3 regions of the Rhodococcus sp. P4_F5 genome follow, and region 1 is predicted to be linked to each of the others. Evidence: riboswitches for the same ligand, from Rfam matches in the RefSeq annotation. Region 1 holds a riboswitch; each other region holds the start of a gene.
The links. A riboswitch is a leader RNA that binds a small molecule or an ion and turns the genes downstream of it on or off. The one in region 1 is predicted to bind cobalamin.
Positions count from the first base shown of each region.

Region 2: it holds a riboswitch for cobalamin, as region 1 does, so the genes downstream of both, cobN (cobaltochelatase subunit CobN) here and AC1DU4_RS03265 (CbtB domain-containing protein) in region 1, are expected to answer to the same signal.
Region 3: it holds a riboswitch for cobalamin, as region 1 does, so the genes downstream of both, AC1DU4_RS05565 ((2Fe-2S) ferredoxin domain-containing protein) here and AC1DU4_RS03265 (CbtB domain-containing protein) in region 1, are expected to answer to the same signal.

Region 1 covers NZ_JBFUJP010000003.1:86,840-96,374, forward strand. The annotation lists gene AC1DU4_RS03215 (TetR/AcrR family transcriptional regulator) at 1-541, opposite strand, end outside; gene AC1DU4_RS03220 (ScnB) at 737-1,096, opposite strand; gene scnC (thiocyanate hydrolase subunit gamma) at 1,093-1,803, opposite strand; gene AC1DU4_RS03230 (SH3-like domain-containing protein) at 1,800-2,096, opposite strand; gene AC1DU4_RS03235 (hypothetical protein) at 2,093-2,518, opposite strand; gene AC1DU4_RS03240 (CbtB domain-containing protein) at 2,612-2,806, opposite strand; gene AC1DU4_RS03245 (MFS transporter) at 3,088-4,698, shown strand; gene AC1DU4_RS03250 (OsmC family protein) at 4,841-5,275, shown strand; gene AC1DU4_RS03255 (DsbA family oxidoreductase) at 5,335-6,075, shown strand; gene AC1DU4_RS03260 (CbtA family protein) at 6,207-7,055, opposite strand; gene AC1DU4_RS03265 (CbtB domain-containing protein) at 7,046-7,240, opposite strand; cobalamin riboswitch at 7,268-7,393, opposite strand; gene AC1DU4_RS03270 (TerD family protein) at 7,438-8,655, opposite strand; gene AC1DU4_RS03275 (HAD family hydrolase) at 8,696-9,535, opposite strand, start outside.
Region 2 covers NZ_JBFUJP010000013.1:48,751-55,797, reverse strand. The annotation lists gene cobN (cobaltochelatase subunit CobN) at 1-2,012, opposite strand, end outside; adenosylcobalamin (AdoCbl) riboswitch at 2,055-2,145, opposite strand; gene cobG (precorrin-3B synthase) at 2,192-3,361, shown strand; gene AC1DU4_RS08450 (precorrin-8X methylmutase) at 3,381-4,007, shown strand; gene cobJ (precorrin-3B C(17)-methyltransferase) at 4,007-5,518, shown strand; gene AC1DU4_RS08440 (hypothetical protein) at 5,628-5,927, opposite strand; gene AC1DU4_RS08435 (cobalt-precorrin-6A reductase) at 5,964-6,701, opposite strand; gene cobM (precorrin-4 C(11)-methyltransferase) at 6,701-7,047, opposite strand, start outside.
Region 3 covers NZ_JBFUJP010000007.1:198-7,244, forward strand. The annotation lists partial or broken gene AC1DU4_RS05540 (3-keto-5-aminohexanoate cleavage protein) at 1-63, opposite strand, end outside; gene AC1DU4_RS05545 (TauD/TfdA dioxygenase family protein) at 113-1,012, opposite strand; gene AC1DU4_RS05550 (quinone oxidoreductase family protein) at 1,099-2,073, opposite strand; gene AC1DU4_RS05555 (TauD/TfdA family dioxygenase) at 2,209-3,234, opposite strand; gene AC1DU4_RS05560 (AraC family transcriptional regulator) at 3,370-4,395, shown strand; gene AC1DU4_RS05565 ((2Fe-2S) ferredoxin domain-containing protein) at 4,402-5,172, opposite strand; cobalamin riboswitch at 5,200-5,350, opposite strand; gene dprA (DNA-processing protein DprA) at 5,374-6,489, opposite strand; gene AC1DU4_RS05575 (YifB family Mg chelatase-like AAA ATPase) at 6,486-7,047, opposite strand, start outside.

The sequences.
Region 1 (9,535 bases):
CGCTGCCGCGGGAGATCGTGCGGCGATGCTCGAGGCTGAGCACACCGTTGACGGTCGCCCACGCCAGCAGCACGACCTCCTCGGTGCCGGGGAGGGTCGAACCGATCGCCGCCACCAGCTCGCGGGTGATCCCGATCAGCGTCGCGCTGATGCGCGTTCGGGCCTGCGCCACGACCTCGGAATCCCGGTCGTCGACGTCCGTCAGGCCGAGGATCCGGAAGGCCAGTGGTCGGGCGCGGTGGAACGCGACGTATGCGTCGAAGGCCACCAGGAGGGGGTCGTCGGCGGTGGCGCCGGTCAGTGCCTTGCTCATGCCCTGCGCGTGCTCGGTCGCCGTGCGACAGGCGAGCGCGGCGTACACGTCGGCCTTGCCGCCGGGGAAGTTCGCGTAGATGGAGCTGAGCGCGACATCTGCCTCGTTCGCGAGGGCATCCACGCTCGTGGCGCGGTAGCCGTTCCGGGCGAACAGCAGATCCGCGGCATCCAGGACCGCCGTGTGCGTGCGGTGGCGCCTGCGGTCGGCCGGCGGGTCCAGGCTCATGACAGAAACCGTAGTGCAATTCCGAAAACGTAGTCAAACTCTGATTAAGGGTTGTGGGTCATGTCCGCGAGATGGTCCACGGCGGCGCGCTCGCCGGGTGCATCGACATTGTGACCACGGCCGGCGGCGCGCTGGTGGCCAAGGGCCTGGGCACGTATCAGGTCGGCTGAGCGGCGGCGATCCTCGCCGGTGATGTCATTCGCGCTCGAAGCGCTCGCGAACCGCTCGCATCCGGACCTCGAGTTCCTCCGGGGTGATGACGCCGCGGTCCAGCAGCGCATGCGCGGTGACCAGTGCGGACCGGGCCCGGACCGGGAAGCGGTGGTAGATGGTCTCGCCCAGTTCGTCCTCGGCCTCGCGCCGCTCGAGGTTGTCGAGCGACCCGTGCCACGACAGGCACTCGCAGGTCGCCTGCATGCTCGATTCCCACGGCGCGCGCTTGCCGTCCAGTTCGGGCAGTGCCCGCTCGCGTCGCGCCCCCGCGGGGAGCGTTGCCAGCAGCACGTCGTAACCCTGGTTGTGCAGGCCCGCCGCGTCGTCGCCGTGCGCGCTCATCGTCCGCCTCCCACCGGCTGCGGCGCCGACGGTGGCGCGGTGGCGGTCCAGCCCACCTGCGGCAGCGCCACCCCGATCATCGTGTCGCGGGTGACGATCGCCGCCAGTTGCTCCTCGCTCCACCCCTCGGTGCCGGCCGGGCGCATCGGCATGACCATGAAGCGGGACTTCTGGTTGGAGTCGTGCACCCGCACCTCGACGTCCGGCGGCATGTGCAGGCCGAACTCGGCGAGCACCTCGCGTGGCCAGCGGACCAGCCTCCGGCGGTAGTTGGGCGTGCGGTACCAGTCCGGCGACATCCCGAGGACCGGCCGTGGGTAGCAGGAGCAGAGCGTGCAGACGATCACGTTGTGCACCTTCGGGGTGTTCTCCAGGACGTAGAAGTAGGTGTAGTCGCTCGGGGTCCCCGACCCGGTGGGGTCGCGCCAGTCGATGCCGACCTCCTTGCAGGTCTCGGTGCCGTCGGCGAGCAACCGCGCCTTGAACTCGGGGTCCGTCCAGGCCTTGGCCACCAGCCGGGACCCGCCTGCCGGCCCGACCTGCGATGCCCACTCGGAGAACCTGCGGTGGTCCTCGGCCGAGAACAGTCCCTTCTCGATGGCCAGTTCCCGGATCGCGGTCTCGAGAATCTCGAACTCGCTGACCTCGTCGGAATCCTGGATCGGCGCGTGCGCGTCGTGTGTGTGGTCCCCACCCGTCTGACTCACTTCGTCTCCTCCTCTGCCGGGGCCAGCCACCGCTCCGAGCACTCGGTCTCGAGGGTGTCGACGTCGAATCCGGAGTACTGCGGCCACAGGTCGCGCTGCAGGAACCGGACCACGTAGAACGGTTCGGTCCTGCCGTCCTCGCGGCCCCACGCCTCGTCCTCCGGGATCACCCACTCGGGGCGGTGCTCGACCACCACGCCGGTGTGTCCTCGGGTGAACGCCTGGGTTCGGGTGTGGAACAGCGAGGTCGCCTCGCGCACGGTGACCCGGTCACCGATCTGGTACTTCGTCATTTCGGCGCCTCCGTCCGGGCCCGTACCTCGTCGAGCTTCGCGGACAGCTCGTCGGGGGTGATCAGGCCCTTGTCGACCAGTGTCTTCGCGGCGACGGTGGCCCAGCGGGCGTAGTACGGCAACCCGAAGTACAGGGTGGCGCCGAGGTCGTTCTCGGCCCGCCTGCGCTCCTCGGAGTTCCACACGCCCCGCCACCCGAGGCATTCGCAGGTGACGTAGGTGTTCATCTCCCACGCCTCCTCGGACTTCTCCAGGTACGGGGTGGGGATGTCGGGCTGGCCGCCGACGTCGTGGAGGACGTGCCGCAGCGCCGCGTACAGGTCGTTCGATATCTCGTAGGGTGAGTCGAGCCGTTGGCGGCTGACGGGTGCGATGCCCGCGACCCGGTCGTGCAGGCTGTCGAAATCTGTCGGTGAACTCATCGAGGTCTCCGTTTGCTCGTGAGAGCTGTTGCCCACCAGCGAGTTCTGGATCGGACGACCTGGCCCGCCGGCTGGTGTCGCCGCGCTACGGCGTCAGTGGCACGGCAGGCCTAGCAGGTGACGGCCGTCGTGCATGAGCTCGTGCAGGTACATGCCCGAGCGGGAAATCGCGCCCTGGTCGAAGCCGACCAGGTACAGGGTGAGTAGCGCGAGCGCGGCGACGCCCACGACTACGAGAAGGGCGCCGGCGGACTCCGCCGCGCGGCTCGGCAGGTTGACTGTGGTCATGCTTCCTCCAGCGGCGCCGGTTGGTGGCGGCGCCAGTATTCGCGGCGGCGGTCCGGTCCGATCGGCCCAGTGCTTTCGGCGTCAATACCTTCGGCGCCAATACTTCTCGGCGGCGGTCCCGGACTGTCGGGATCACGTCGCGGAGCGCCGGTGGAGTGTGCCGTCGTGTGATTCAGCGACCCAATCACGTGTCACAACAAACCTGAGGCTACACCCCTCGCGGGAGGCGAATCTCGCCTTTGGGCGCGCGTGGGGGAGCGAATTGGTGTCCACTGATAGGCGTGTCCTCCACCCCGGTCGACAGCCGGCCGCCCCTCGACGACCGGCCGGGGCGCGCCCGTGTCGTGCTGCTGTCGCTGATACTCGTTGCCGCGGTTGCCAATCTGAACCTGGCCGTCGCGAACGTCGCCCTGCCGGACATCGGCCGGGACTTCGACGCCAGCCAGACGCAGCTGAACCTGATCGCGGTCGGCTACTCGGTCGGGCTGGCCGCCTCGGTGCTGTACCTCGGCGCGCTCGGCGACCGCTACGGGCGCAAGCGACTGCTGGTGCTGGGCACGGTGCTCTCGATCCCGGCGTGCCTGATCGCCGGCGCGGCACCGAACTTCGAGGTGCTGTTCGCCGCCCGGCTGCTCGGCGGACTGTCCGCGGGGCTCGCCTTTCCCACCACCCTCGCGCTGATCACGGCTCTGTGGTCGGGCGCTGCGCGCACCCGGGCCATCGCGCTGTGGTCGGCGATCGGCGGCGGCATCTCCGCGCTCGGCCCGCTGGTGTCGGGCCTGCTGCTCGAACGCTACGACTGGGGCGCGGTGTTCTACGTGACGCTCCCGCTCGCCGTGGTCGCCCTCGGCATGGCACTGAGGTACGTACCCGCGCATGTCAACGAGTCCACCGCGGCCGTCGACCACCTGGGCGGGATGGTGTCCGTGGTGCTGGTGGCAGCGCTGGTGCTCGGCATCAACTTCGCGCCGGTGGACGGGATGCGGGCGACCGCGCTCGGGCTGCTGGCGATCGCGTCGGCCGCCGGTGTGGTGTTCGTGGTCAGGCAGCAGCGCGCCCCGAATCCGCTCTTCGACCTCGAGGTCGCGCGCCGGCGGATCTTCTGGGTGGCCGCGGTCGCGGGGATCGTCGTGTTCGGCACCCTGATGGGCGTCATGTACATCGGACAGCAGTTCATGCAGAACGTGCTGGGCTACTCGACGCTCGCCGCCGGTTCGGCCGCCCTGCCCGCCGCGGCGGTCATGGTGCTGGTGGCGCCGCAGTCCGCACGGTTGATCGAGGCGCACGGCTGCCGCGTCACGCTGCTGCTCGGTTACGCGGCCATCGTGTCGGGTCTGATGGTCGCGCTGCTGCTGTGGAAGGAGGACGCGCAGTACTGGAAGATCGGGCTCGGCTACATGCTCCTCGGCGTGGGCGTCGGCCTCGCGGGCACCCCGGCCTCGCGCTCGCTCACCGGCTCGGTCCCGGTTCGACGCGCCGGAATGGCGTCGGGAACGGCAGACCTGCAGCGCGACCTCGGTGGCGCGATCATGCAGTCGGTGCTCGGCGCGCTGCTCACCGCCGGTTACACCGCCTCGTTCGCCGCGACGGTCGCCGCCTCGCCGCAGTCCGACGAGGTCAGTGACCAGGTGAAGTCCACGCTCGAGAAGTCGTTCTCGGGCGCGGCCGACATCGCGGAGCGGTACCCGCAGTACGCGGACCAGATCCTGGCCGCCGCGCGGACGGCCTTCCTGGACGGCGACACCAAGGCGTACGTGGCGGCGGTCCTGATCGTGCTGGCCGGCGCGGCCTTGGTCTTCTTCGTCTTTCCCAAGCGCGACGAGGAGCGGCAGCTGCTGGCGCACTACCACCGGGTCGACAACGTGGAGGTGTCCGTCGGCGACGACGGGTGAACGCGGAACGACACCCGAACCGGACGGCGCTCGCCGCGCGACAACGTCGGCCCCATTCCGGTGGCCCGGCACCACGATCCGGGACAGACTGTCCCTGCAGGTATGCCTGCGCGAACCGTAAGCCTCGACGGAAGGACTCACCATGCCCACTCGTACCTCCCGCACCGCGTGGAACGGCACCCTGCAGGACGGTTCCGGCCAGGTGGAGCTCACCAGCTCCGGCACAGGGACCTTCGAGGTGTCGTTCCCCAAGCGGGCCGCGGAGGAGGCCGGCGGCACCACCAGCCCCGAGGAACTGATCGCCGCCGCACACTCGTCCTGCTACGCCATGCAGCTCTCCGCGCTGATCGGCGAGGCAGGAGGCACCCCGCAGAGCCTGGACGTGACCGCGTCCGTGACCCTGGGGCCGGACAACCCCGGATTCAAGCTGACGGGCATCAAGCTCGTCGTCCGCGGGGAGGTCGACGGGCTCGACGCCGCCGGATTCGCAAAGGTGGCCCAGGCCGCCAAGGAGTCCTGCCCGGTGAGCAAGGCCCTGACCGGCGTCGAGATCACCCTGGACGCCGCGCTGGAGTGAGCCTCTCGTCCGGCGGCGGGGCGGAACAGAAGTCGAGTCGCGGATGTTTAGAATAATTCGTGAGCACAGATACCAGTGACCAGCAGACCGCCCCCGCCGTCGCGCCGTCCGTGGTGGTGGAGGTGTGGTCCGACATCGCCTGCCCGTGGTGCTACATCGGCAAGCGCCGCTTTGCCGCCGCCCTCGAGAAGTTCGAGCACCGTGACCAGGTCCGGGTGCAGTGGCGCTCGTACCAGCTCCTGCCCGACCGCCCGGTCGGCGCACGGATCAGCAACATCGACGAGGTCGCCGCGCGCAAGGGCCTGTCCGCGGCCGAGGCGCAGCAGCTGGCGGCCCGCGTCACCGCCGTCGCGGCCGAGGACGGCCTGGTGATGGACTTCGACATCGCGATTTCCGCCAACACCTTCGACGCGCACCGGCTGGTCCACCTGGCCGGCGACCGCACCGACGAGGTGATGGAGGCGTTGTTCCGGGCGCACTTCACACAGGGCCGGGTGGTGGACGACCGCGAGGAACTGGTCGCCATCGCCGCCGAGGTGGGTCTGGACGCCGACGAGATCCGGGCGGCCCTGGAGACCGACACCGCCGCCGATCAGGTGCGGGCCGAGACCGAGGAGGCCCAGCGGCTCGGGATCAACGGCGTGCCGTTCTTCGCGGTGAACCGGGCGATCGGTGTCTCGGGGGCGCAGCCCGTCGAGGTGTTCACCCAACTGCTCGAGCAGGCGTTCGCCCAGTCCGGCGCGATCGTCACAGTCGACGGTGACGGTGGCGCCTGCACCGACGACACCTGCGCGGTCTGAGCGGCCACCCCTACGCCTGACCGAATGTCGCATTCGTTCACCTCAGCTGAACGAATGCGACATTCGGTCGGTGTTGCGGGTCGGTGTTGCGGGTCGGTGTTGCGGGTCGGTGTTGCGTTGCGCGGTGGGGGTCAGCGACCGGCGACGGCGACCGCTGAGCGCGTACGGGCGGCGCGTTCGGTGAGGAAGGCGAAGCCCAGCCCGAGCGCCAGCCACAGCGTGGCCTGGACTGTGAGCGAGGAGATCCGGAACTCCCAGAGCAGGGAGGCCGGGAAGTCGCTGCCCACCTCGTCGACGTCGGGCAGCGCCAGGTAGCCGACGCCGACGACCACCAGGAACGCGAGCAGCGGGGCCGCGATCCGGACCGTCAGGAAGTCGTTGGCCGCCACGATCCTGGCGGCGTACGCGGCGACGGCGACGGCCAGCAGCCCGAGGACCACCGATGCCAGCCACAGCAGCGTCCGCTTGTCGATGGTGTCCGGGTCGCCCACCGCGGGCGGGTTCGCCGGGTACTTGAAGAACGGCACGGCCTCGATCGCGAGCCACCCCAGCCCGGCCAGCGCCAACGCGAGCACGGGTGCGGACAGCGTGCTCGCGCGCCGCGCGTAGTAGGTCACCGAGGCGTAGATGGCGCCGAGGGCGAGGCCGGCGAGCGCGGTGGCCAGGAACAGGCCCGCCCGCTGCCCGTCCCGGCTGACCAGCGCGTCCTCGCCGTGCGAGTGGGCCGCGTCGGTCTCGGCCGCGGTGGCCGCGGCGCCCGGGGCGGGGTGCTCGTGGGCCTCGGAAGTGGCGTGTTCGTGGGCCTCGGCCGCGGACGGCTCGGCCTCGGCGGCCGCGGATGCCGACTCCTCGATGGCGATGGCCGCGTTGACGTGCGGCTCGCCGATCACGAACGCGACGGCACCGGCCAGCAGCCCGGCGACGAGGCCGGCCAGCAGCCCGCGGATGAGGAGGTTCTTGAAGGACTCGGTCAGTGGCACGGCAGGCCCAGCAGGTGGCGACCGTCGTGCATCAGCTCGTGCATGTACATGCCGGTGCGAGAGACCGCGCCCTGGTCGAAACCGACCAGGTACAGCGTCAACATCGCGAGCAGTACGACGCCCGCGATGATCATCGCGATGCCGATGGAATCGGTTGCCCTGCTGGGGGCGTGAACGTAAGCCATGGTTCCTCCTGGGATTTCGCGTCCCTAAAAAATCCTGGCGATGATGACGGTGTCTGGCTGTCGAGGCTGACGAACGCCTCGATCACAGTGGCGCGACCGCTCCGGACTTGCACCGGATTCCCGTCCACCATCGCATTACCCGCAGACTTTCGCACCTGATGCGAAGTCGTGTCAATCGGGTCCCCGAAGGGCGAGGGTCAGTCGCCGAGGAAGGGGTGGAGGTGCTTGGCGGCCTTCTGCGGCGTCTTCGCGTCGACACCCTCCCCGACGGCCTGCAGTTTCCAGCCACCTGCCTGCCGGTAAACCTTGGCCATCACCATGGCGGTGAACGGCATGCCGCCCTTCAGCGTGAACCGCGCGAGCTCGGCCTGGATCGTGGCGTCGACGAGCCGGCAGAACGCGTTGTCGACCTGCTCGAACGTCTGCCCCCGGAACGAGGTCACGACGAAGACGATCGTGGTCACCCGGGCGGAGACGGCGCTCAGGTCCACCGCGATCACCTCGTCGTCACCGTCACCGTCGCCGGTGAGGTTGTCGCCGGAGTGGACGATCGAGTTGTCGGTGGACTTCAGCTTCCCGAAGTAGACGACCTCGGCCAACTCGGTGCCGGCGAACAGCAGCGCGGAGGCGTCGAGGTCGATGTTCGCCTGGCGCGCGCCGAACCGGCCGCGGGTGACGACGGGATCCCAGCCCAGGCCCATCCGGATCTGGGTGAGTGCGACACCGCCGTCCTTCTTCAGGGTGACCTTCTGGCCCTTGGTCAGGCTGACGGGCCTGCTCTTGGTCAGGCTGACCTCCGCAGGTGCCGCAGGTGCCGCAGGTGGCGCGGGTGCCGCGGGTGCCGCAGGTGCCGCAGGTGCCGCGGGCGGCGCCGGGGGAGCCGGCGGTGCAGCGGGGGTGGGGGCCGGCTCGTCGTCGACCGACACCCCGTGGTCGGTGACCAGCGCCGCGAAGCCCCCGGCGTAGCCCTGGCCCACCGCCCGCACCTTCCAACCACCCTGGCGGCGGTACAGCTCGAGCGCAATGACGATCGACTCGCTGTCCAGGCCGTCGATCCGGTACTCGTACAGCATGTTTCCCGCGGTGTCGGCGACCCGCGCCGTCGGGGCGGCGAACCGGCCGAAGCTGCCGGTGGGGTCGTCGAGGGTGATCACCGCGCGCACCTGCTCGACGTCCGCCGGCACCGCGCCGAGCGAGACCGCGAGCTCGGCGGACTGACCGGGCACACCCGGCTGCAGGCGCACGCCCGGACCGGTCGGCTGGTTGAAGAAGACGAAGTCCTGGTCCGAGCGGACCTTGCCCTGCGCGGTGACCAGCAGCGCGGACAGGTCGGCGGCGGCGGTGAGCGCGAGTGAGACAACGACGTCGTCGACGGTCAGGGTCGCGTTCTGGCCCTTGGTGAGCTGCTCTGGCACGGTGATCGTCCTTCGGGTCGTCGGGCTGTGGTCGGTCTGTTCAGGGGCGGGGAGAAGACTCGGCGGGTGCCTCGGCCAGGGCGGAGGTCGGCGGAACGCGGCACGCGAACCAGCGCAGGATCTCCTCGCCCGCAGCGATTCCCGCGTTCGCGGTGACCGTCAGGCCCGGACGCTGCCAGCCCAGCTGTTCGAGTTCTCCGTGCCTGGGTCGGATCGCGGCATCGGCCACGGCGAGCATGTCCGCGTCGAGTGCGCCGTCGCCGGCGGCGAGCATCCGCGCCTGCAGGGGCAACACCCCGTCGGCGAGCAGGCGCTCGCGAACCTCCACCACCGCACGACCTTTCGACACCGCGGCAGGCATCGTGTAGATCTTGCGCCCCTGCTGGGAGGCTCCCCAGCCGCGTTCTCGGCACCACCGGTCCCACTCCGTGAGGAACCCGGCCGGCACCGCGTCCGGTTCGACGACGAGGTAGCAGAACAGGTCGTCGGCGGTCCGGAGGGCGCGGACCCAGTTCGCGTCGATCCGGGCACGCAGCGTCGTGGTGATCTCGTCGAGGGTCGCGCCGCCGGACCGGGACTCTTCCTCGATCTGGTTGCGCCACAGCGGATCCGGTACACCGTCGACGAGGATGTTGCCGCCGTTGCTGGTGATCGCGTAGCGCCACGGCGCCCCGGGCAGCGCGATGCGCTGGAACTGCGCGATGGTGCGGGTGGTGGTGGGCACGACCGCGGCCACCCGAGTCAGGTCACGCAGCAGTTGGGCCGCCGTCGCGGTGACGAAGGACAGCGGCGCCCCGTCGTAGTGCTCCACGCAGCGAAGTTCCGCCTCGTCGACGCCGTCGCCGAGACTCATCGCGGAGCGCGAGTAGATCATCGTGCG
Region 2 (7,047 bases), on a different contig from region 1:
ACGTGCAGCCCGTCCCGGATCTGCACGTCCTTGATCTCGCACAGCCAACCGTCGACGTGCAGCAGCATGTCGTCGAACACGTCCTCCTCGGGACGCTCGGCCAGGCCCAGGTCGTGGTCCATCTTCGCCGCCCGCATCAACGTCCAGATCTGCTGGCGGATGGCGGGCAGCTTCGCGGGGTCGAGCGCGGAGATGTTGGCGTGCTCGTCGAGCAGCTGTTCGAGCCGTGAGATGTCGCCGTAGGACTCGGCGCGGGCCATCGGCGGGATCAGGTGGTCGACCAGGGTGGCGTGCGCGCGGCGCTTGGCCTGGGTGCCCTCGCCCGGGTCGTTGACCAGGAACGGGTAGATCAGCGGCAGCTCGCCGAGCGCGGCGTCGGTGCCGCAGGACGCGGACATGCCGAGGTTCTTGCCGGGCAGCCATTCGAGGTTGCCGTGCTTGCCGAGGTGCACCACCGCGTCCGCGCCGAACCCGCCCTCGTCCTGACGCGCCGCCAGCCAGCGGTACGCGGCCAGGTAGTGGTGGCTCGGCGGCAGGTCCGGGTCGTGGTAGATCGCGACGGGGTTCTCACCGAACCCGCGGGGCGGCTGCACCATCAGCACCACGTTGCCGACCTGCATTGCCGCGACGACGATCTCGCCGTCGGCATCGGCGGAACGGTCAACGTACAGCTCACCCGGCGCGGCGCCCCAGTGCTCCTCGACGCCCTCGCGCAGGTCCGCGGGCAGCGTGTCGAACCACTGCCGGTAGCGGGCCGCGGAGATGCGGATCGGGTTGCCCTCGAGCTGCTCGGCGGTCAGCCAGTCCGGGTCCTGACCGCCCGCCGCGATCAGCGCGTGGATCAGCGCGTCGCCGTCCCCGGCCGCCAGCCCCGGCAGTGCGTCCTCGCCGTCGAGCGGGCCGAGATCGTAACCGGCGTCACGCATCTGCGTGAGCAGCGCGATCGCGCTGGCAGGGGTGTCCAGGCCGACGGCGTTGCCGATCCGGGCGTGCTTGGTCGGGTAGGCCGACAGCATCAGCGCGATCCGCTTGTCCGCGACCGGGATGTGCCGCAGCCGGGCGTGGCGTACCGCGATGCCGGCCACCCGGGCCGCGCGCTCGGGGTCGGGGACGTAGCTGGTCAGGCCGTCGGCGTCGATCTCCTTGAACGAGAACGGCACCGTGATCAGCCGCCCGTCGAACTCGGGCACGGCGACCTGGGTCGCGACGTCCATCGGCGAGAGGCCGTCGTCGTTGGCCTCCCAGGTCTCACGACTGCTGGTCAGGCACAGGCCCTGCAGGATCGGCACGTCCAGCGCCGCGAGTTCGGTGACGTCCCAGGCCTCGTCGTCGCCGCCCGCGGTGGCGCCCGCGGGCCGGGTGCCGCCGGCGGCCAGCACGGTCACGACCATCGCGTCGGCCGCGCGCAGGGCGTCGAGCAACTCCGGCTCCGCGGTGCGCAGCGAGGCACAGAAGATCGGCAGCGCCCGGGCGCCGCGGTCCTCGATCGCCCGGCACAGCGCCTCGACGTATGCGGTGTTCCCGGCCAGGTGCTGCGCGCGGTAGTAGAGCACCGCGACGGTCGCGTCGGCCTCCGGCACGGCGGACGGCCGATCCAGGTGACCCCAGGTGGGGGTGTGCGTGGGCGCGTCGAACCCGAGGCCCGTCAGCAGCACCGTGTCGGAGAGGAAGTTGGACAGCTGCAGCAGGTTCTCCGACCCGCCCTCCGCGAGGTAGGCGTGGGCCTCCGCGGCGACGCCGCCGGGCACCGTGGACAGCTCCATCAGCTCGGCGTCCGGGGCCAGCTCGCCGCCGAGCACGACGGTCGGCAGGCCCGCCGCGAGCACCGCGTCCAGGCCCTCCTCCCAGGCGCGCTTGCCGCCGAGGATCCGCACCACCACCAGGTCGACGCCGTCGAGCAGGGCGGGCAGGTCGTCGACGAGCAGCCGGGCGGGGTTGGCCCAGCGGTAGTCGGCGCCGCTGGAACGGGCACTGAGCAGGTCGGTGTCGGACGTCGACAACAGCAGGATCACGGGTGAGGCCTCCTCGGGGTCTCGCGCCCCATTGGTTCCGGACGGCAGCACACGAGTGTCTGACTCCCCGGCCGTGCCGGGTCACAGTGGCGCGACCGCACCGGATTCACACCGGTTTCCTCGTGAGCTGTCGCAAGCGCCGCTGAGCCTACCGGTGCGCGGAACGTAACCTGGAGACGATGTCCGCGAACCCGAATTCCCCCCGACCGGCCACCGGCGACCGGTCCCGCCCCGACGCCTGCCCGGGCGCCCTGCAGGTGCACCAGGCCGCCGACGGCGCGCTGGCCCGGGTGCGGCTGCCCGGCGGCGCGTTGACCGCCGCGCAGTTGCAGACGCTCGCCACCGCGGCCCACGACCTCGCCGGCGGCGAGCTCGAGCTCACCTCCCGCGGCAACATCCAGCTGCGGGCCGTGACCGACCCGGCCGCGTTCGCGGACCGGCTCGCCGAAGCCGGGCTGTTGCCCTCGCCCAGCCACGAGCGGGTGCGCAACATCCTGGCCAGCCCCCTCTCCGGACGGATCGGCGGGCGGGTGGACGTGCGCGGCTGGGTCCAGGACCTCGACCGCGGGTTGTGCGCCGATCCCGCGCTGGCCGCGCTGCCGGGACGGGTGATGTTCTCCCTCGACGACGGCCGCGGCGACGTCTCCGGGCTGTCGGCGGACCTGGGCCTGCACGCCGTCGGGGCCGACGAGGTGGCGCTGGTGCTGGCGGGCCGCGACCACGGCGCCCGGATCCCCGCGGCCGACGGCGTCGAGGTGCTCCTCGCCGCCGCGCGCCTGCTGCTCGAGATCCGCGAGGACCAGTGGCGCCTGCACGAGATCGACGGCGGCGTAGAGCGTCTGCTGAGCGGGCTGGGCCTGAGCGCCGGGACCGCCGACACCGTCGACCTGCCCGCGGTGGGCACCGGGCCCATCGGCTGGCTCGACCACGGCGACGGCGCGGTGACCCTCGCCGCCGGGCTCGCGCTCGGCACCATGAGCGCCCGGGTCGCGGAGTTCCTGGCGGCGGTGGACAAGCCGCTCGTCGTCACGCCCTGGCGTTCGGTGCTGGTCTGCGACCTAGACGACTGGACGGCCGAGCAGGTGGTGCGGGTGCTCGCGCCGATGGGCCTGATTTTCGACGAGAACTCGCCGTGGCTGCAGGTCAGCGCGTGCACGGGGCGTCCGGGATGCGGCAAGGCGCTGGCCGACGTGCGGGCCGACCTGGGCGCGGCGCTGGCGGCCGGCGAGATCGGCGAGGGCCGTCAGCACTGGGCGGGCTGCGAGCGAAAGTGCGGCCGACCGCGCGGCGAGGTTACCGACGTGGTGGCCACCGGCGACGGCTACCGGGTGGATCGGCCGTCGTCCTGAAGCCACTATCGTGGTCCGCATGACCGACTACATCCGCGACGGGGCAGAGATCTACCGTCAGTCCTTCGCCACGATCCGCGCCGAGGCTGACCTGACCCGGTTCCCCGCGGACGTCTCGCAGACGGTGGTGCGGATGATCCACGCCTGCGGCCAGGTCGACCTCGTCGACGACGTCGCCTTCTCCCCCGGTGTGGTCTCCGCCGCGCGTGCCGCGTTGCGCGCCGGCGCCCCGATCCTCTGCGACGCGACGATGGTGGCCTCCGGAGTCACCCGAAAGCGCTTGCCCGCCAACAACGAAGTGCTCTGCCTGCTGGCGGACCCGCGGGTCCCGGTGATCGCGGAGCAGCTGGGCAACACCCGCTCCGCCGCGGCGCTGGAGCTGTGGGGCCCGAAGCTCGAGGGCGCGGTGGTCGCGATCGGCAACGCACCGACCGCGCTGTTCCACCTCCTCGACATGATCGACCAGGGCGCGCCCCGTCCGGCGGCGATCATCGGCTGCCCGGTCGGCTTCATCGGCGCGGCCGAGTCCAAGGAGGACCTGATCGCGCGCAGCGGCGAGACCGAGTACCTCGTGGTCCGCGGCCGCCGCGGTGGCAGCGCGATCACCGCCGCCGCCCTCAACGCCATCGCCACCGAGGTCGAGTGATGGCCGACGCATCGACCCAGGTTGCCGCCGGCAAGCTCTGGGGCATCGGGCTCGGCCCGGGCGACCCCGAACTGGTGACGGTCAAGGCCGCGCGGATCATCTCCGAGGCCGACGTCATCGCCTTCCACAGCGCCCGGCACGGCCGCAGCATCTCGCGGGCCGTCGCGGCGCCGTACCTGCGCGAGGGTCAGGTCGAGGAGCACCTGGTCTACCCGGTGACCACCGAGACCGTCGACCATCCCGGCGGCTACCAGGGCGCCATCGACGAGTTCTACGAGTCCGCCGCGCAGCGACTGGCCGAGCACCTCGAGGCCGGCCGGTCGGTGGCCCTGCTCGCCGCCGGCGACCCGCTGTTCTACAGCTCCTACATGCACATGCACAAGCGGCTGTGCGACCGCTTCGACGCCGAGGTCATCCCCGGCGTCACCTCCGTCAGCGCGGCCTCCGCGGCTCTCGGAGTCCCGCTGGTCGAGCGGGACGAGGTGTTCACCGTGCTGCCCGGCACCCTCCCGGTCGAGGAACTGACCCGGCGCCTGCGCGAGACAGACTCGGCGGCGATCCTCAAGCTGGGCCGGACGTTCCCCTCGGTGCGTCAGGCGCTGAAGGACTCCGGCCGGCTCGCCGAGGCCAGCTACGTCGAACGGGCCAGCACGGACAGGCAGCGCGTGCTCGCGGCCGCCGACGTGGACGAGTCCTCGGTGCCCTACTTCTCGATCGCCCTGGTACCCAGCCCGTCGAACAACCCCGCGGCAACGACCGCGGCCGGTCCGGGCGAGGTTGTCGTCGTGGGCCTCGGCCCCGGGGACGACGCCTGGACCACCCCGGAGGTGCGCCACGAACTGGCCCGCGCCACCGACATCGTCGGCTACACCACCTACGTCAACCGGGTGCCCGTGGTCGCCGGCCAGCTCCGGCACGCCAGCGACAACAAGGTCGAGTCCGAGCGCGCGGCGATGGCCCTGGACCTCGCCAAGCGCGGCGCCCGGGTGGTCGTGGTGTCCTCCGGCGACCCCGGCGTGTTCGCGATGGCCGCCGCGGTGGTCGAGATGGGCGCCGAGCCGCAGTGGTCCGACGTCCCGGTCCGGGTGCTGCCCGGCATGACCGCCGCGCACGCCGTCGCCAGCCGGGTCGGCGCGCCGCTGGGCCACGACTACGCGATGATCTCCCTCTCCGACCGGCTCAAGCCCTGGGACATCGTCGCCAAGCGGATCTCCGCGGTCGCGGCGGCGGACATGGCGATCGCCGTCTACAACCCGGCGTCGAAGTCCCGGACATGGCAGGTCGGCGCGATGCGGGACCTGCTGCTCGAGCACCGCTCCGCGCAGACACCGGTGATCATCGGCCGCGACGTCGCCGGACCGCAGGAGAGCGTGCGGATCGTCACCCTCGGCGAACTCGACCCCGCCGAGATCGACATGCGCTGCCTGCTGATCATCGGCTCGTCGCTGACCACGGTGGTGCAGAGCGCGACCGGCCCGCGGGTGTTCACGCCGCGGCGCTACCCGGGCTAGCGGCTCGACCGGTCGCCCCGCACACGGGCTTTCGCCACGTCACACCCCCGTTGGACGCCCAGTTCCGGTGTGACGCGGGCAAAAGGTCTGTGCGGGACCCGGCGCTGGGTCAGTGCTCGTCGTAGTGGTCGCCGTGCGGGGCATGACGGTGCCCGTCGTGGATGTAGTCCACGTGGTCGCCGTGCGGCACCGCGACGTGGCCGCATCCCTCGCCGTGGTGGTGCTCGTGTCCGCCGTGCACGGTGTGCCCCGCGCTCTCGCACTCGTCGACGTGGTCGCCGTGCACCCGGTGCAGGTGTCCGTCGTGGACGTAGTCGACGTGGTCGCCGTGCGGCACCGCCACGTGGCCGCACTCGGGTCCGTGGACGTGGTCGTGGTCCGTGTGCTGATGGTGCTCGGATGCAGTCACGAGGCTCTCCTCACTCGGGTGGGCGTCCCCCGTGCCTCACGCTACTCCCGACGCCCAGCGTGCGGCGGCCGCCGGATCGGAGGTCGACGCCACCCCCGGCGGCACCGGCGTGCGGGCCACCATCAGCACCGGAACGCCCAGTTCCCGGGCGGCGCCGAGTTTCGCGGAGGTGAGCGCGCCGCCGCTGTTCTTGGTCACCAGCACCTCGATGCGATGCTCACGCATCAACGCGATCTCCGACTCGAGGGTGAACGGTCCGCGGTCGAGCAGCAGCGTCGCCTCGACCGGCATCGCGACCTCCGGCGGGTCGATGGCGCGGACCAGGTACCGGCCCGGCGCGCCGGCGAACGCGTCGACGCCCTGACGCCCGATCGTGAGGAACACCCGCCGCCCCAGCGCCGGCACCTCGCGTGCGGCCTCGGCGAGGTCGCGGACCGGGTGCCACCGATCTCCCGCCCCGGCAACCCATTCCGGCCGGCGCAGCACCAGCAGCGCCGCCCCCGCCCGCGCGCACGCCCAGGCGGCGTTGGCGGTGATCCGGGTCGCGAACGGGTGGGTGGCGTCGACCACGGCGTCGATCCGGTTGCCCCGCATCCATTCCGCGAGGGCGTCCCGGCCGCCGAACCCGCCGACCCGGACCTCCCCGACGGGGAGCACCGGCTCACGCACCCGGCCCGCCAGCGACGAGACCACCGACACCGCCGGGTCGGCGTGCAGCAGCGCCGCGAGGTCGCGGGCCTCGCGGGTCCCGCCGAGCACCAGGACGCGGCGCATCAGTGCGTCGCGCGGGACCGGGTCGCCGAGTACAGGTAGCTGTCCGGGAAGCCCTCCGCGGCCAGCACCCGGCCGACGATCACCACCGCCGTCTTGGTGATGCCCGCCGCGTGGACCTGCTCGACCAGGGTGGCCAGCGTGCCCCGCAGCACGACCTCGTCGGGGCGGCTGGCAAAGGCGACCACCGCGGCCGGGCAGTCGGAGCCGTAGCTCTCGGACAGTTCCTCGGCGATCTGCTCGATCCGGTGCGCGCCCAGGTGGACCACCATCGTCGCCCCGCTGCGGCCGAGGGACCGCAGGTCCTCGCCGGGCGGCATCGCGGTCGACAGGGTGGAGACCCGGGTCA
Region 3 (7,047 bases), on a different contig from region 1:
GGCGACGGTGATGACCAGCTTGTCCTGGTTCTCCGGGAAGAATGCGTCGTCGTGGAAATTCATGGAACTACTCCATTCGTATGAGGGTGAGGGGTGTGTCAGGTGTGACAGGTCAGAACGGCTTGTCGCCGACGATCCCGGCGCGCTCCATCTTTCGGACCGCGGGCCAGTAGTCCTGGACGGCGTAGTGCTGGGTGGAGCGGTTGTCCCAGATCGCGACGCTGTTCTTCGTCCAGCGCCACCGGACCTGGTACTCGGGGATCGCGGCCTGACTCGTCAGGTAGTTCAGGAGGTTGCTCGCGCCGGGGGCGTAGTCGATCCCGTATCGGACGTGCTCCGGGGTGTGGTAGTTCACCAGGTGGGTGGTGAAGGAGTTGACGAAGAGGATCTTCTCGCCCGTCTCGGGGTGGGTCCGCACGACGGGGTGCTCGGCGTCGGGGAACCGATCCTTGAGCGCGTGCCGCTTCTCCTCGGACAGCGCCGCACCGAAACTCGACTCGATGCTGTGCTTGGCCCGCAGCCCCTGGATCTGCTCCTTGACACGCTCGGGCAGGTTCTCGTAGGCGAGCGCCATGTTCACCCAGATGGTGTCGCCACCGACCTCGGGCCCCTCGATGCAGCGCAGCACGCAACCCATCGGCGGGTTCTCCCGCCACGTCGCGTCGCAGTGGTAGGCGTTCTCGTAGTGCTCGGGCGCGCTGTCGAGGTCCTTGTAGATCCGGACCAGGCCCGGGTGGTCCGGATCGCTGCCCAACGCCGGGTGGTCCTCGAGGGCGCCGAACCGCTCGGCGAGCGCGACGTGTTCGTCACGGCTCATGTCCTGGTCGCGGAAGAACAGCACCTTGTGCTCGAGCAGCAGCGCCCGCAGCTCGGCGAACAGGGCCTCGTCCCGTGAGACCTCGCCGAGGTTCACTCCGGAGAGCTCCGCGCCGATCGAGCAGGTGAGTCGCTCGACCTTGATCGACGAAGCGGGGGCGGACGCCGTTTCCGGCGATGCGATGGTGGTGGTCATGACGATTCCTCTGGGGGTCGCTACTGCTGTGGCCGCGTCGCCGTCGGCTCCGGCAGAGAGGGGATGTGGGAGAGGAGCTTTTGTCCTCAGACGGTGAAGACGGAGGAGCCGATGCTGCGGCCGGACTCCAGGTCGTGGTGCGCCTGGACCGCATCCTCGAGCGCATAGCGCTGGTTGATGCCGATCTTGATGCGGCCCGCCTCGACGTGGGAGAAGAGCTCGCCCGCCAGTTCGGCGCGCTCGGCCGGGTCGGCGATGTAGTCGGCCAGTGCCGGCCGGGTCACGTAGAGCGAACCCTTGACGGCCAGCATCTGTGCGTTGATCGGCGGGGTCGGACCCGACGCGGTGCCGAAGCAGACCAGCAGGCCGCGCCGCGCCAACGAGTCGAGCGAGATCTCGAAGGTCGACTGGCCGATGCTGTCGAACACGACCGGCACACCCTTGCCGTCGGTGAGTTCCCGGACCCGGGCCACCACGTCTTCACGGGTGTACACGATGACGTGGTCGCAGCCGTGTGCACGGGCGACCTCGGCCTTGGCGTCGCTCGACACGGTGCCGATCACGGTGATCCCGAGCAGCTTTGCCCACTGCGTGAAGATCAGGCCGACACCACCGGCGGCGGCGTGCAGCAGCACGGTGTCGCCGGCCTTCAGCGGGTGGATGCGACGCAGCAGGTAGGACGCGGTCAGTCCGCGCATGGTCATGGCGGCCGCGGTCTCGAACTCGATCCCGTCGGGGAGCGCGATCAGCGAGTCCGCCGGCATCACCCGCTCGGTGCTGTACGCGCCGAGCGGACTGCCCGTGTAGGTGACCCGGTCACCCTCCTTGAAGCCCTCCACACCGGCGCCGACCGCCTGGATCACACCGGCGGCCTCGACACCCATCCCGGCGGGCAGCGCGGCGGGGTACAGGCCGCTGCGGAAGTAGGTGTCGGCGAAGTTGAGTCCGACCGCCTCGTGGCGGACGCGGACCTCGCCCGCTCCGGGCTCGCCGACCTCGACGGTCTCCCACTTCATGACTTCGGGGGCACCGGTCTCGTAGAAGCGAATGGCGTGTGCCACGGGTTCTCCAATCTTTGGATGCTCGACTCGTTCGGAGTTCGTGCAGTTGAGGTCGGCCGCGGTGGGCAGCCTGGTCGGTGGTCGGGTGGACCGTCCCGGGTGCAGCCGGGCGATCCGAGGTCGAGTTGCCTTCGGTCAGTGGGCGCCGATCCGCCGGTCTCGGGGCCGGGCGGTCGCGGGGCCGGACGGCACGATCACGTCGCGTGGCGGGATGCCGCCCCGACCCGGTCCGTCGGCGTGATCGTCGCCGTCGACCAGGAAGTTCGGCGGCAGCGGTCGCCCCTGGCGCAGGCTCAACCAGAGGGTCAGCGGGTGCCGATCGGGATCCGTCACGCCGGTGTCCGCGGTCGAGTGCAGGGTCGTGTAGTTGTTCACGAGGAGCAGGTCGCCCGGCTCGAGGTCGATGTCGAACCGGAAGGCGTCGGAGCTCGCGAGGTCGTCGACCAGGTCGAGCAGCTCCTCCTCGGCGCGTCCCAGCCGCGGCACATCCGGGTGGCGTTGCGCGGCCGCGATGTCGCTTCGGGCGTACCGGACGCTGAGCTTGTCGTCGGACCAGCACGCCATCGGCGTCGAGTAGTACGGCGCCCCGCCGGGCAGTTCCTCGCCCCGGCGATCGAAGTACCAGGGGCCGAACATGCGGTCGGCCAGGTCGGGGCGGCGACTCGAGACCTCGCGGTAGACCGCACCCGAGCTGACCACGGAGACGCGGTGACGGGTTCCCAGGCAGAGCACCGCCTGGACGTCCGAGCCACCCGAGGCGAAGGCCTCCGTCGTCGAACCGCTGGTCAGCTTCTGGCCCGAGGAGTTCTGCGAGACCGGGATTCCGAGGTGCTGCCCGATCCCCCAGAAAACGGTCCGGAGGTCGGCGCGGCCGTGGTGGGCCACCGGCAGTCCCTGCACCACCGCGAGCCCGTATCCGCTCTCCAGGTCCGCGGCGACGCGCTCGAGCATGTCGCCGAGAGTCGGCAGCGGGAAGAGCTCGCGGGTGACCTGCAGCAGCGGGGTGCTCTGGTTGCGCACGGAGGCGAGCGCCGTGTCCATCTCAGCGAGGTGGGCCGGGGAGATCGCGTAACGCCACGAGTCGTCGGCCGCGAGGTCGCGGGGTTGCCACGCCGTCGGTGCCGCGCCGGAGGCCTGCAGCACGCTCGTCGAGATCGTCATTGTCCGGCACCGCCCTTCCTCATGGTTTCGATGTGATGCAACAGACATTAGGTGCGGCGCCCATCACATGCTTCACTTAGCGGGACATGCAACACGTCATTTCGGGACATCACCCGGTTGAACGGAGCCAAGGTCTTGAAACCCCTCGCCAGATACGCGTCACTCAACCGCTACATCGAGCTCTGCCAGTCGGTCGGTGTCGACGCCGCCGCCCTCATGCGCGAGGTCGGCCTGAACCCCGCGGGCCTGTCGGTCCAGGACCAGTGGGCCTCCGCCGCCGCCATCGTCCGACTGCTCGCGAACTCGGCGGCGGCCTCCGGACGCGACGACTTCGGGCTGCGGCTGGCGGAGCTTCGACGGCTGTCCAACCTCGGCCCGCTCAGCCTGGTGATCCGGGAGGAGCCCGACGTCCGGAGCGCGTTGGAGGTGCTGATCCGCTACGAGCACACCTACAACGAGGCCCTGCGAATCCGGTTGACCGAGGCCAGCGGACTGGCCACGCTACGGATCGGCCTGGACCTCGGCGAGACCGTCGACTCCCGTCAGTCGATCGAGCTCGCCGTCGGCGCGACCCATCAGATCCTTCGCGGCTTCCTCGGCTCCCGCTGGCAGCCCGTCACGGTCGGTTTCACGCATCCCGCGCCGGCAGACACCAGCACGTATCGCCGAATATTCGGCAACACGGTGGAATTCGAGTACGAGACCACGGGCATCGTGTTCTACGCCAACGATCTCAATGCCCCGAACCAGCTGTCCGACGAGCTGCTGCGGCCCTACGCCCGGCAACTCCTGGACGGGCTCCCCGCCTCCACGGAGACGACGGCGTTGGACCGGACCCGCGAGCTGATCGAGGTCCTGTTGCCCACCGGCCGCTGTTCCGTCGAGCAGGTCGCCCGGAGCCTCGGGGTGGACCGGCGGACCGTGCACCGGCAGCTCGCGGCGTCCGGCGAGACGTTCACCTCGGTGCTCAACTCGGTGCGCATCTCGTTCGCCGAACGGTTCGTGACGAACCCGCGGTACTCGCTGACCGAGGTCGCCCTGCTGCTGGGGTTCTCCACCCCCGGCAGCTTCACGAGGTGGTTTCGAAGCCAGTTCGATCAGACACCAAGCGAGTGGCGCGCCGTCCAGATCAGCCCCCGCGAGGGCTCCGGACCTCGGTGAGCGCCGTCAGTCGTCGAAACCCCCGCGAACCCGCTTGCCCGTGAGTTCGTCCGTCCCGCACACCAGGTCCGCCACCAGGGTCTCGGCGTCGTCCGGGTCGAGCCCGGCGAACCACTCCCCGCGGGGGTAGACGACCACCAGCGGCCCCAGGTTGCACGGGCTCAGGCAGCCAGACGCGGTCACCATCAGTGCGGGCTGCGGCGCCGCCTTCGCGGCCGCGGTCAGCGCGCGGTGCACCGGCCCGGCGCCGTAGGCCATGCACCGGGGCCCCTTGCACACCAGCACGTGGTCGCGGTGCGGTTCGATCTCCGACCAGGCGGGGCTGCGGTACGAGGCGGGGCTCGCCGTGACGGCCGATCCCGCACCGTCGCAGGCCGACGCCACTGCCGCGGCGACGGCGGTCTCGGCGCCGGTGTCCTCGCCGAAGGTGACCAGGAGGTCGGCGCCGGCGCGCGTCTCGCGCCAGTTCGCGACGGCCCTCTGCGTCCAGGTGATCAGGTAGCGGTCGCGCGGGACCGCCACCGGCAGCAGCAGCACCGCGCCCAGGCCGTCGGCGACGGCCGCGTCGAGGGCGTCGTGCAGCGTCGGGGTGGCCGCGTCGAGGTAGGCCAGGGTGACGTCGCCGTCCCGGTGGCCGCGCACCTCGCGCAGCAGCCGCTCCGCGGACTTCTCGTCGACCCCGCTGACCGTCGGCCGCAGCACCAGCACGGTCCGCCGGCCGCGGCGGTCCGCGCGCTCTGCTCGTGGCGCGGACAGGGCTCCGCCTGCAACATTCATCGTGTGATCGGTCCATCCTCGTGGCGTGATCGAGCGTCGACGAGGGTGGTATCTGGCTACGTGCCTCCCGCGGGGAGGCACTCACAGTGGCGGGACCGCGCCGGATTCGCACCGGCTTCCCATGACCTCGACGATCATGACCGCTGCAGGCTATCGCACCCACGTCCGCCCGAATCCGCCCGTCCCCGCGACCGTTTCGCCTCACCGCCGGAACCAACCCGTCTCGTCCGAGTCGATCAACCCGCTCATCTCCAACACCGGCAACGCGCCCCGCACCGAGTTCAGTGGCAACCCCGACCCCTCCGAGAGTTCCCGCACCCCAACCGAACCCGACGCCGGGAACGCTTCGTACACCTGCGCCGCCCTTGCCGACAGCCCGTCCAGCCGGCGCGCCGGACCGGACTCCGGCTCCCCCACCTCGATCGGCCCGGCCGCCTCGGCGACGTCCGCCGCCCGCGCCGCCAGCCGGGCCTCGCCGTCCCGGATCATCCGGTGACAGCCCACCGACGCGGCGGAGGTCACCGGCCCCGGCACCGCCAGGACCGGCCGGCCCAGGCGCGCGGCCCAGGCGGCGGTGTTGCGGGCCCCGCTGCGGGCACCGGCCTCGACCACCAGGACCGCGTTCGCCAGCGCCGCGACCAGCCGGTTCCGCGCCAGGAACCGGTACCGGGCCGGCGGCGTACCGGGCGCGTACTCGCTGACCACCAGGCCCTCCTTCGCGATCTCCCGCAGCAGCCGCCCGTGGCCCGCGGGGTAGGCCCGGTCCACCCCGCAGGCCAGCACCGCCACGGTCGGCGTGCCCGCCGCCAGCGCCGCCCGGTGCGCGGCGCCGTCGATGCCGTAGGCCGCCCCGGAGACCACGGTCCAGCCCTCCCCCGCCAGGTCGTCGACGAACTGACTCGTCGCGTGCTCGCCGTAGCCGCTGGCCGCCCGGGTCCCCACCACCGCGACCGCGCGTTCGGTCAGCCCCGCCACCGAACCGCCGCCGAGCACCCACAGCGCCAGCGGCGGCGCCGACTCCCGGTCCGCCCGGGGCTCGACCCCGTCGAAGGCGAGCAGCTTCCACTCCGGCCAGTCCTCGTCGTCGGGGGTCAGAAGTCGGCCGCCGAGCCGCTCGACCAGCGCGAGGTCCCGCTCGGCCGTGTCCAGGTGCCGGCGCGCCTGCGTCCGGGCGCGCAACACCTCCGGCAGTTGCGCCCCGCGCACGGCCCGCGCGGCCTCCTCGGGGCCGACCGCCCGCACCAGTTCCACCAGCGGCGCGCACGGCCCCTGCGCCACCTGGGACAGGTACGCCCAGGCCGCCGCCCTGGTGTTCACGCGCCGCTCCGATCCTTGAAGCCCAGCTCCCGGAAGCCCAGCGCCAGGCCCACCTCGTCCTCGCCCGGCACCGGCAGTCCCTCCAGGTCGGACAGCGTCCACGCCACCCGCAGCGCGCGGTCCGCGCCGCGGGCGGTGATCTGACCCTCCCGCAGCCCCCGTTCGAGCGGCACGAGGGCCCGCCGGGACAGCCGAAAGCGTTGCCGCAGGGCGGGACCGGGCACCTCGGCGTTGGTGCGCCACCCGAACTCCTGCCAGCGCGCGACGGCGGCGGCGCGTGCGGTCGACACCCGCTCGCGCACCGACGCGGTGGACTCCGCGGCGTCGCCGTTGAGCGCCCCGACGGACAGCTCGCGCATCCGCACCCGCAGGTCCACCCGGTCCAGCAACGGCCCCGACAGCTTGCCGAGGTAGCGCCGGCGGACGGTCGGGGTGCAGATGCAGTCCACCTCGCGCGGCGGTGCGCAGGGGCACGGGTTCGCGGCGAGGACCAGCTGGAATCGCGCCGGGTAGCGGGCCACACCGTCGCGGCGGGCGATCCGCACCTCGCCGTCCTCG